3 regions of the Nocardioides fonticola genome follow, and region 1 is predicted to be linked to each of the others. Evidence: predicted binding sites of a transcription regulator. Region 1 holds the regulator's gene; each other region holds the start of a gene.

Region 1 (3,274 bases):
CGCGCACGCGGGCGTCGCCGGAGCGGTCGAGCCGCACGGGGACGTCGCGGAACCGACCGTTCGCCGTGCGGGTCGTCACGACCGCGGCCGATCCGCGCGCGGTGTCGGGCAGGTCGAGATCGAGGCGCAGGCGCCAGGACGACGCGCGCAATCCCGAGGCGGGATCGAAGCGGATGGTCGCCGACGTCAGGTGGTCGAGCGAGGTGCTCTGCCACCCGGAGCTGCGCCGGCTCGGCCCGAGCGAGCCGCGCGTCCACAGGGGTGCGGGCCGGTACGCCTCGCCTTCGCTGTAGACCGACGCCGGATGGGTGTTCGCCGCGGAGAAGTCCGCGAAGGCGCGTGCGAGGTCGATGCCGTGGTCGCGGCGCAGCACCTTGTCGATGGCCTGGAGGGAGTAGAGGTCGGGCGCGCCCCGGCTGCCGTCGGCCAGCTGGAAGATGTGGCGCACGAGCACCGGCAGCGGGCCGGAGCGCCTCGGGAAGCGCTCGGTGAGGTAGCGGATGAAGAGCCAGTCGCCGTAGGGGCGGGCGCCCTCGAAGAGGTCCATGCTCGAGCGCGGGTCGCCGAGCGGACCGGCGGGCAGGTACTGCCGGTTGTCGTCGACGCCGTCGAAGACCTCGTCCTCGGCCCAGGTGGCGGTCGCCTCCAGGAGCCAGGGGTCCTCGGCGACGTCGTAGGCGTACTGGACGGCGTGGAAGTACTCGTGCGCGACCGTCACCCGCAGGTTCTCCAGGGGCGTGTTGGTCGGGAACTGGCTCGTGGCGTAGTCGTTGTCGAGCGAGCAGTAGGCCCACACGTCGTAGGGGCCGTTCGCCGGCACCGACTCGTCGGTCGTGCAGTAGCCGTAGAGCCCCTGGGAGCCGAGGTCCTCCAGGTAGAGGTCGGGCAGGTCGTTGCCGCCGGCGCCCTGGTCGCTGAGGACGGCGCGGTAGCCGGCCGCCCGGTAGAGACGCTGGACCTTCGCCACGGTGCTCGCCACGGTCTCGACGTAGTCGGGCACCCCGTCGCCGTCGGCGTCGGTGGTGTCGATCGAGGAGCCGCCCAGGAAGCTGGTGGACCAGTGCACGCACAGGCTCGCGGAGCAGTAGACCTGGTTGGTCGAGGGACGGGCCAGGAGCGCTCGGGCCTGGCTCCGCTGGGCTGCCGGGAGGGCCGAGGCGGTCAGGGCGAGCTCGCGCAGCACCGTGCTGGCGTCGTCCCCGGAGTGCGGGGAGCGCGTGCGGCGGGCGGCGGTGTCGGCGGAGCCGCCGAGGAGGTCGCGGGCGGCATCGAGGGCGTGCTCGGCGCGGGTGCGCGCGCTGTCCGCGGCGGGCGAGCCGGACGCGGGTGAGGCATCGGCGGCGTCGGCCGCGGAGGAGGGGCCGGACAGCAGGCCGAGGGCCAGGAGGCCCGCAGCGGGGAGGGACAGGAGCCGGGATCGCGCCGAGTGAGCCACGTCACCACTGTCTCACGCACGAGCGCCGGGTGGGACGGATCCCACCCGGCGCTCGATGCACGCGTGCTGGATCAGACGCGGCGCAGGACCGCGGTGACCACGCCGATGATCTGCGCGTGCGTGCCGTCGATCGGGTCGTAGGCGGCGTTGTGGGGCATGAGCCAGACCTTGCCGTCGCGGCGCTGGAGGGTCTTCACCGTGGCCTCCCCGTCGAGGAGGGCGGCCACGATCTGGCCGTTGTCGGCGGTCTGCTCCTTGCGGACGACGACGTAGTCGCCGTTGCAGATCGCGGCCTCGATCATCGAGTCGCCGACGACCTGGAGGAGGAAGAGCTGCCCCTCGCCCACCAGCTGCTTGGGCAGCGGGAAGACGTCCTGCACCTGCTCCTCGGCGAGGATCGGACCGCCGGCGGCGATGCGGCCCACGACGGGCACCAGCGCGGCCGCCGGGACGACGTCGCCGATGCCGGTGGTGTCGGGACCGGTGTCGTCGCCGGAGGAGATCGAGCGCCGAGCCGCGAGGACCTCGGGCAGGAAGACCTCGAGGGCACGGGGGCGGTTGGCGTCGCGCTTGAGGAAGCCCTTCTCCTCCAGCACCCGCAGCTGGTGGGCGACGCTCGAGGTGCTGGTCAGGCCGACGGCCTGGCCGATCTCGCGCATGCTCGGCGGGAAGCCGCGCTTCTCGATGGCCTCCTTGATGGTGGCGAGCACCTTCAGCTGGCGCTGGGTCAGGCCCGTGGCGTCGGGCGGCCCGTCGGGGAGCTCGGTGACGGTCTCGCCGGAGGTCGCACGGGGGTTGTCGCTGGACTTCTTGCTCGGCATGGGCCGACGGTAACGGTCACGACGGCGGCATTCAAACATCTGTTCGATACCGGCGTGTCGTCGACAGGCTGCCCGACATCTCGAACATCCGTGCGAAGTCGACGGCGTTTCGCTCTTGTGTTCGATCGAACACCTGATCTAACCTCGAACGCAGATCGAACGTCTGTGCGAGAACCTCCGAGCCGATCCGGTTCTGTCGGTCCTCGCCGATAGACATCGATCCGCACCAGCTGATCGACCGATCGAACCCCGTGCACCGACCTTCCCCGAGGAGCACCCGATGGCCACCACCCTCATCCTTCCCGCCGCCAGCGGCGCGTCCGCCGCCCCCCGCGCCGCCGCTGCGGTGGCGTCTCGCCGGCCCGCTCGTCCGGCCTCCGGCGGGGTCCGCCTCACCCGGCGCGGCCGGCTCGTGGTGCTGCTGCTCTCGCTGGCGATCGTCCTGGGCGTCGGCGTCGCCCTCTCGGGTGGCTCGGTGGCCACTCAGGAGCCCGGTACGGCCGAGCCGACCCAGACCCTGATCGTCCGCTCGGGCCAGACGCTGTGGGACATCGCCGCCGCCCGTACCGACGAGGGCGACGTCCGGGGCATGGTCGAGCGGATCGAGCGGCTCAACGCCCTCGACAGCGCCGAGGTCACCGCTGGTCAGCGCCTGGTGGTTCCCGCGAACTGACATCGCGCCTCGCGCGTGCCGGCACGCGCAGGAACGCGCACGAACATCGTCGGTCGCCTCGACCCCGGCCGACGAGTAGGGGAAGACGAGGGGCGGGCCCGTAGGCCCGCCCCTCGCGCCGTCCCGGCCGGGGCCCGCGCGGGCCGGGGCGCCGTCCGTCGGCCATGCCGGTCGCGAAATCGAGGTGCCCGAACCCGATCGCGCCCTCACAATGGCTGCCCGTGGGACATGTCGAGGTGACCGGGATCCGTTACGAGCTCCCCGACGGCCGGGTGCTGCTCGAGGATGTGGGTTTCCGCGTCGGCGACGGCGCCAAGGTGGCCCTGGTCGGCGCGAACGGCGCAG
Region 2 (3,274 bases), on a different contig from region 1:
TTCAGCGGGGTCACCGCCTTCTCCGGCGGCACGGGGGCCGACATCTTCCGGGGCACCGACAACCCGGAGATCTGGATCGACCATGACATCCCGACCACCCACCGTGGCGCCGACGTCATCGACGGCGCGGGCGGCGACGACACGCTCAGCACCGTCTTCGGCACGATCGACGCGGGCGCGGGCGCGGACACCGTCACGGTGCGCGCCGGTACGGCTCGCGGCGGCGAGGGCGACGACACCCTGGCCATCGACCAGTCGGGAACCGCGATCGGCGGCCCCGGCGACGACTCCATCCGTGCCAACTGGTCCGGCGTGGAGTACACCCGCTTCGACGGCGCCGCGAGCTTCGTCGAGCGGGGCGGCGCCGGCGACGACGTCCTCTACCCGGCATCCGCGTACGACGCCGGGGGCGATGGCCAGGAGGACCGCTGCACTTCAGGCGAACGGTGCCGCACCCGGGTCGCGGGAGGCGACGGCCGCGACACCGTCAGCATCACCGGCAAGGGGAGGGCGACCATCGATCTCGCAGCGGGTTCGGTGCTCTACGGCAACGGCCGCGGACGGATGACGAGCATCGAGGTCGCCCGGGGCAACGAATGGGCCGACCGGCTGCTCGGCACCAGCGGAGCCGATGAACTGATCGGCGGCTTCGGCAACGACGTCCTCATCGGTCGGGGCGGGCCCGACAGGCTCATCGGCGACCAGGATCGCGACATTGCCTACGGCGGACCGGGGCGAGATGTCTGCCGTGCTGAGGTGCGGAGGTCCTGCTGAGGTTTGCGGTGGTCGAGCCCGCCTCCGGGTCGAGCGGTCGAGGTGCGAGGCGCCCCGGCCCCGAGCCGCGAGACCCGGCGCGGTGGACGCCGACGGCGGGGACGTCGTCGTTGCTCCGTGCCTGCTCCCGGCTGCCTCGCTCGCTGCGGTTGAAAGGCGCTGGCTACGCAGGTGGGCAGTTGCCGCCGCTTCTCGGGTGCGGGGGTCTCGCGGCTCGCACCTCGACCACCGATCGCTTCCGGTGGTCGAGGTGCGAGGCGCCCCGGCGCCGAGCCGCGAGACCCGGCGCGGTGGACGCTGACAATGGGGACGCCGTCGTCGCTCGGTGCCTCATCCCGGCCTTCGGGCTCGCTTGGGTTGAAAGGCGCCCACTACGGCGATGCCGGGTTGCGCTCGGCGTTCGGGTCGCCACTCGCTCCGGGTGAAAGGCGCCGGCTACGCGGGTGGGTGCTTGCCGCTGCCACTCGGGTGCTGGGGTCGCGCGGCTCGCATGCGCTCGCACCTCGACCACCGACCGAGCCCGCTTCCGGTGGTCGAGGTGCGAGGCGCCCCGGCGCCGAGCCGCGAGACCCAGCAAGACGAACGCCGACAGCAGGGACGATCTACGGCTCCCGACCGGTGGCTGAGGTGCCCGAGCCCCCGGGCGAGGGCCTCGAAGCCCAGGAGGCCGGACAGCCGCCAGAACCAACGAGATTCAGACCGTCGAACCCTTGTATTCGAACACATGTTCGAGTAGACTGAGGCATGGCCTCCACCACCCCGCACCAGGAAGAACTGGACCCGCGTGACCCGCGGTCCCTCCTGGTCCTCGCGCGCGATGCGCGGGTGGTGGCCGAGGACGCCGAACGCTCCGTATTCATCGCCGCCGCCCGCTGGGCCCTCGCCCACCCCGCGGCTGATGAGTGGGACAGCGCCTGTGTTCCCGGGACCGAACGCGAGGTGGCGATCGCCGGCCAAGGCGCCCCGTTGGTGGCGGAGTTCTGCATCGATGAGTTCGCCGCCGCGATCGGCCTGTCGACCGATGCCGGGCATTACTACATCGGCGACGCCCTCGAGCTCGCCGCTCGGCTGCCGCGGTGCTGGCGACGGGTGGAGGCCGGTGAGGTGACGGTGTGGCGGGCCCGGAAGATCGCCCAAGCCACCCGCCTGCTCTCACCCGAAGCCGTCGCACTGGTCGACCAACGCTTGGCGTCGTTCGCGCACTCCATCGGCGGACGCGGCATCGAGCAGACCGTGAAAGCCGCCGAAGCAGAAGCCGACCCCGAGGTCCTGCGTGCGAGGCGGGAAGCTGCCGACGACAAGCGGCACGTCACCATCTACTCCCGGCACGTCGACTTCCACGGCCGCGTCGACATCGAAGGAGCCCTCGACCTCGCCGACGCCTTGGACCTCGAGGACGCCCTCGCCGCCATCGCCTCCCAGTTGAAAGACCTGGGTTGCGAGGAGTCGTTGGACGCCCGCCGGGCTATGGCCCTCGGCGAACTCGCACGACGCGAAACACCCCTCAGCTTCCCGGCAGATGCCGCGTCGGTGGCCGAGCCGGTGCGCAGCAAGCGGACCCTCCAGCTCTACGTCCACATCAGCCACGCACCCGGCCAGAACCCCTTCGGGTCGGTGGCCCGGGTCGAGAACACCCGCACCGCGATCGACCTCGACACCCTCCGCTCGTGGTGCACCGACCCCGACACCCAACTCGTCGTCCGGCCCGTCCTCGACCTCGCCGAACACCGCAGCAGCGAGTCCTACGAGATCCCCACCCTCCTCCGCGAACAGGTGATCCTCCGCGACGTCACCTGCGTCTTCCCCCACTGCACCAGGCCCGCCAGATCAGCCGACATCGACCACATCGTCCCGTGGGATCAAGGCGGAAGCACCAGCACAGACAACCTCGCCGCGCTCTGTCGACATCACCACCGTGTGAAGACCCACCACGGCTGGACCTACACCAGCACCAGCGGACCACCCGGCACCGACGGCTCCAGCTATCTCTGGACCAGCCCCCACGGCCAGCACTACCTCCGCACCCCCACCGGCACCACCACCCTCAGCAGACCCCTCACCACGACAGCCTGAACCCCACCACCCGGGTTCGGGCCTGTCGTGCTGCCCGGAGACCGGTACTCAGGAGCCAGCGGCGTCGCCGAGCCGGGCAGCCTCGACGGCCTCCTCGAGACCGCGGGCGGCGAGCCGGTCAGCCCGCTCGTTGCCCTCGATGCCGGCGTGCCCCTTCACCCAGAGCCACTCGACGTCGTGACGTGCGGTGGCGGCGACCAGGGCACGCCAGAGGTCCTCGTTCTTCACCGGCTGCTTGGCCGAGGTGCGCCAGCCGTTGCGCTGCCAGGTGGCCACCCACGAGGTGACCCCGTTGCGCACGTAGGTGCTGTCGGTGTGGATGCGCACGGTGACCGGGCGCTTGAGCGCGCCGAGCGCCTCGATGGGCGCCATCAGCTCCATGCGGTTGTTCGTGGTCGTCTCGGCGGTGCCGCCGCAGAGTTCGAGT
Region 3 (3,274 bases), on a different contig from region 1:
TCGACATCCCGGGCGCCATCGGGTCCCGGTACCGGGTGACGCCGTCCGATCTCGGAGCGGTCCTCCGGGCCGAGATCACCTACTCCGCCGCCGGCTACAGCCCGACCACGCTCACCAGCGACACCGGCTCGTCCGTCCGGCGTGGATCGCTGCCGCGCTTCGCGCTGCTGCGGACCATCCCGACGACTCCTCAGATCGGGCGCCTGTCCGGCGTTCGGCTCCGCTTCGCCTCCGAGCGTGCCCGCGCCCGCTACGAGCGACTCGTCGAGGCCGGCACGCTCACCGTGCGCTGGCGGTGGCTCGTCCGTGCACCGGGGCACCGCGGCTACGTCGTCGTCCCCGGCGCCACCGCGCCGCAGTACCGACCCACCGCCGGTCAGCAGGGTGCCCGCCTCCGCGCCACGGCCACCTTCGTCTCCGACGGTTACCGCACCCGGACCCGCGGCATCTCCCTTGGATCCATCCTCGACCGGTGACCGGGCAGCACGACGGGCCTGAGCCCCGGGTGGGGTTCAGGCTGTCGTGGTGAGCTGCGTGGTGCCGGTGGGTGTGCGGAGGTACTGCTGGCCGTGGGGGCTGGTCCAGCGGTAGCTGCCGGGTGGGCCGCTGGTGTCGTTCGGATCGACGGGTGTGTAGGTCCAGCCGTGGTGGGTCTTGATGCGGTGGTGATGCCTGCAGAGCGCGGCGAGGTTGTCTGTACTGGTGGTTCCGCCTTCGTCCCACGGGACGATGTGGTCGATGTCGGCGCTGCGTGCGGGCCTGGTGCAGTGGGGGAAGACGCAGGTGACGTCTCGGAGGATCACCTGTTCCCGGAGGAGTGTGGGGATCTCGTAGGACTCACTCGATCGGTGCTCTGCGAGGTCGAGGACGGGTCGGACGACGAGTTGGGTGTCGGGGTCGGTGCACCAGGAGCGGAGGGTGTCGAGGTCGAGGGCGGTGCGGGTGTTCTCGACACGAGCAGCTGTTCCGAAGGGGTTCTGGCCGGGTGCGTGGCTGATGTGGACGTAGAGCTGGAGGGTCCGCTTGGACCGCACCGGTTCAGTCGTTCCAGCCGTGTCGAAGGTCAACGAGGCTTCGCGTCGTGCGAGTTCGCCGAGTGCCATGGCCCGTCGTGCGTCCAGCGACTCCTCGCAGCCGAGGTCTTTGAGTTGGGCAGCGACGGCGGCGAGGGCGTCCTCGAGATCCAACGCATCGGCGAGGTCGAGGGCGCCTTCGATGTCGACGCGGCCGTGGAAGTCGACGTGACGGGAGTAGATGGTCACGTGTCGCTTGTCGTCAGCCGCTTCCCGCCTGGCCTTGATGACCTCGGGGTCGGCTTCGGCCTCAGCTGCTTTGACGGTCTGCTCGATCCCGCGTCCGCCGATGGAGTGCGCAAACGCAGCGAGCCGCTGGTCGACCAGCGCGACCGCCTCGGGTGAGAGCAGTCGGGTGGCTTGGGCGATCTTCCGGGCCCGCCACACCGTCACCTCACCGGCCTCGACACGTCGCCAGCAACGCGGAAGGCGAGCGGCCAACTCCAAGGCGTCGCCGATGTAGTAGTGCCCGGCATCGGTCGAGAGGCCGATGGCGGCGGCGAACTCGTCGATGCAGAACTCCGCCACCAGAGGTGCTCCTTGGCCGGCGATCGCCAACTCGCGTTCGGTGCCGGGAACACACGCGCTGTCCCACTCGTCAGCCGCAGGGTGCGCGAGAGCCCAGCGGGCGGCGGCGATGAACACGGATCGTTCGGCGTCCTCGGCCACCACCCGCGCGTCGCGCGCGTGGACCAGGAGGGACCGGGGGTCCCGGAGATCCTGGTGTGGGGTGGGGGAGGCCATGCCTCAGTCTACTCGAACTGGTGTTCGAAGACAAGGATGAGAGCGCATGAATCTGCGTGGTTGCGGCTGCTATTCGGCTTGCTGGGCTTCGAGGCCCTCGCCCGGGGGCTCGGGCACCTCAGCCACCGGACGGGAGCCGCAGATCGCCTGCTGTCGGCGTCCACCTTGCGGGGTCTCGCGGCTCGGCGCCGGGGCGCCTCGCACCTCGACCACCGGAAGCGGGCTCGGTCGGTGGTCGAGGTGCGAGCGAAGCGAGCCGCGAGACCCCCGCACCCGAGAGGCAGCGGGAACCGCCGATCTGCGTAGCCGGCGCCTTTCGATCCCAAGCAGGCGGCGACCCGAACACCGAGAGCAACCCGGCACCGCCGTAGCTGGCGCCTTTCACCCGGAGCGAGCGAGGAAACCGGGAGGAGACACGGAGCAGCGACGACGTCCCCGCCTTCGGCGTCCACCCCACCGGGTCTCGCGGCTCGGCGCCAGGGCGCCTCGCACCTCGACCACCGGAGCGCGCCTCGCACCTCGGCGCCGGGGCGCCTCGCACCTCGACCACCGGAGCACCTCGACCACCGAACCCCTCGCCCCCCGAAACCCCACCCCCACCGACAACCCCAGCCCCCGACGACCCCTCTCACCGACATCGGAGGGACGCCGACCGGACGCCCTCGCCGCACTTCACGATCGGAGCACCGCGATGACGCGACGCCGCACCCTGCTCAGCACCCTGGCGATCTCCGCGCTGCTCGGCACCACCGCCGCGTGCAGCGGCGGCAGCACCGAGGTCGAGATCGCCGCCGCACCGGCGACCAGCGCCTCGACCACCGCGTCGACCACTCCTTCAGCGAGCCCCTCGGCCGACACACCGCCGACGCCCACGGCGGCCGAGGTCATCGCCTCCGGTCGCCTGACCGCGCCGGCGGCGACGGTCGGGGAGGCGGAGCTGGGGCTGGCGCAGCAGTGCTCGACCGCAGCGGACGACGCGACGGTGTGCCGCTCGGCCTGGACGATCCCGAGCGCGAAGGCCTCCGGTCTGCTGCCGGGCCGGTTGAGCTGGACGGCGACCGCGTCGGCCGGCCGTTTCGTGCTCACCGAGGCGGGTGGGCGTCGTTCGCTCGTCATCGACCCATCCGGCACGACCCAGCAGGTGCGCACGGTCCGGACACCGTTGCCGGCCGCGGCGCTGGCGGACGCCGTCCCGGTGAGCGGCCCCCGCGGCTACGACCTGGTCGACCCGACGACGGCGACCCGCGCGCCGGTCGATCGGCCGGCGGGCGTGCGCCGCTGGCAGAGCGTCACCTCCGACGGTCGCGGGGGTCTGTGGGCCTTCGCGTACGGCGACGGCACCCCGGGGCCGATGGACGTGTGGCACACCGCCGACGGCACCCCGGGGCCGATGGACGTGTGGCACACCGCCGACGGCAGCACCTGGGTGCGTGACCGCATCGACCTGCCGCCGAAGG

The links. Region 1 encodes LexA, which represses DNA repair genes until DNA is damaged. Its sites were predicted from a motif close to TCGAACANNTGTTCGA; they were not measured.
Region 2: a site for LexA is predicted at 1,491-1,506, ahead of ABD671_RS01835 (HNH endonuclease signature motif containing protein). Genes of this name have one in related genera too.
Region 3: a site for LexA is predicted at 1,830-1,845, ahead of ABD671_RS00455 (HNH endonuclease signature motif containing protein). Genes of this name have one in related genera too.

What each region holds. Positions count from the first base shown of each region.
Region 1 covers NZ_BAAAZH010000003.1:83,304-86,577, forward strand. Annotated here, with positions in the region: gene ABD671_RS02420 (MXAN_6640 family putative metalloprotease) at 1-1,435, opposite strand, end outside; gene lexA (transcriptional repressor LexA) at 1,507-2,256, opposite strand; gene ABD671_RS02430 (LysM peptidoglycan-binding domain-containing protein) at 2,537-2,929, shown strand; gene ABD671_RS02435 (ABC-F family ATP-binding cassette domain-containing protein) at 3,151-3,274, shown strand, end outside.
Region 2 covers NZ_BAAAZH010000002.1:37,053-40,326, reverse strand. Annotated here, with positions in the region: gene ABD671_RS01840 (calcium-binding protein) at 1-774, shown strand, start outside; gene ABD671_RS01835 (HNH endonuclease signature motif containing protein) at 1,519-2,847, shown strand; gene rnhA (ribonuclease HI) at 2,896-3,274, opposite strand, start outside.
Region 3 covers NZ_BAAAZH010000001.1:96,933-100,206, reverse strand. Annotated here, with positions in the region: gene ABD671_RS00460 (InlB B-repeat-containing protein) at 1-476, shown strand, start outside; gene ABD671_RS00455 (HNH endonuclease signature motif containing protein) at 513-1,817, opposite strand; gene ABD671_RS00450 (sialidase family protein) at 2,509-3,274, shown strand, end outside.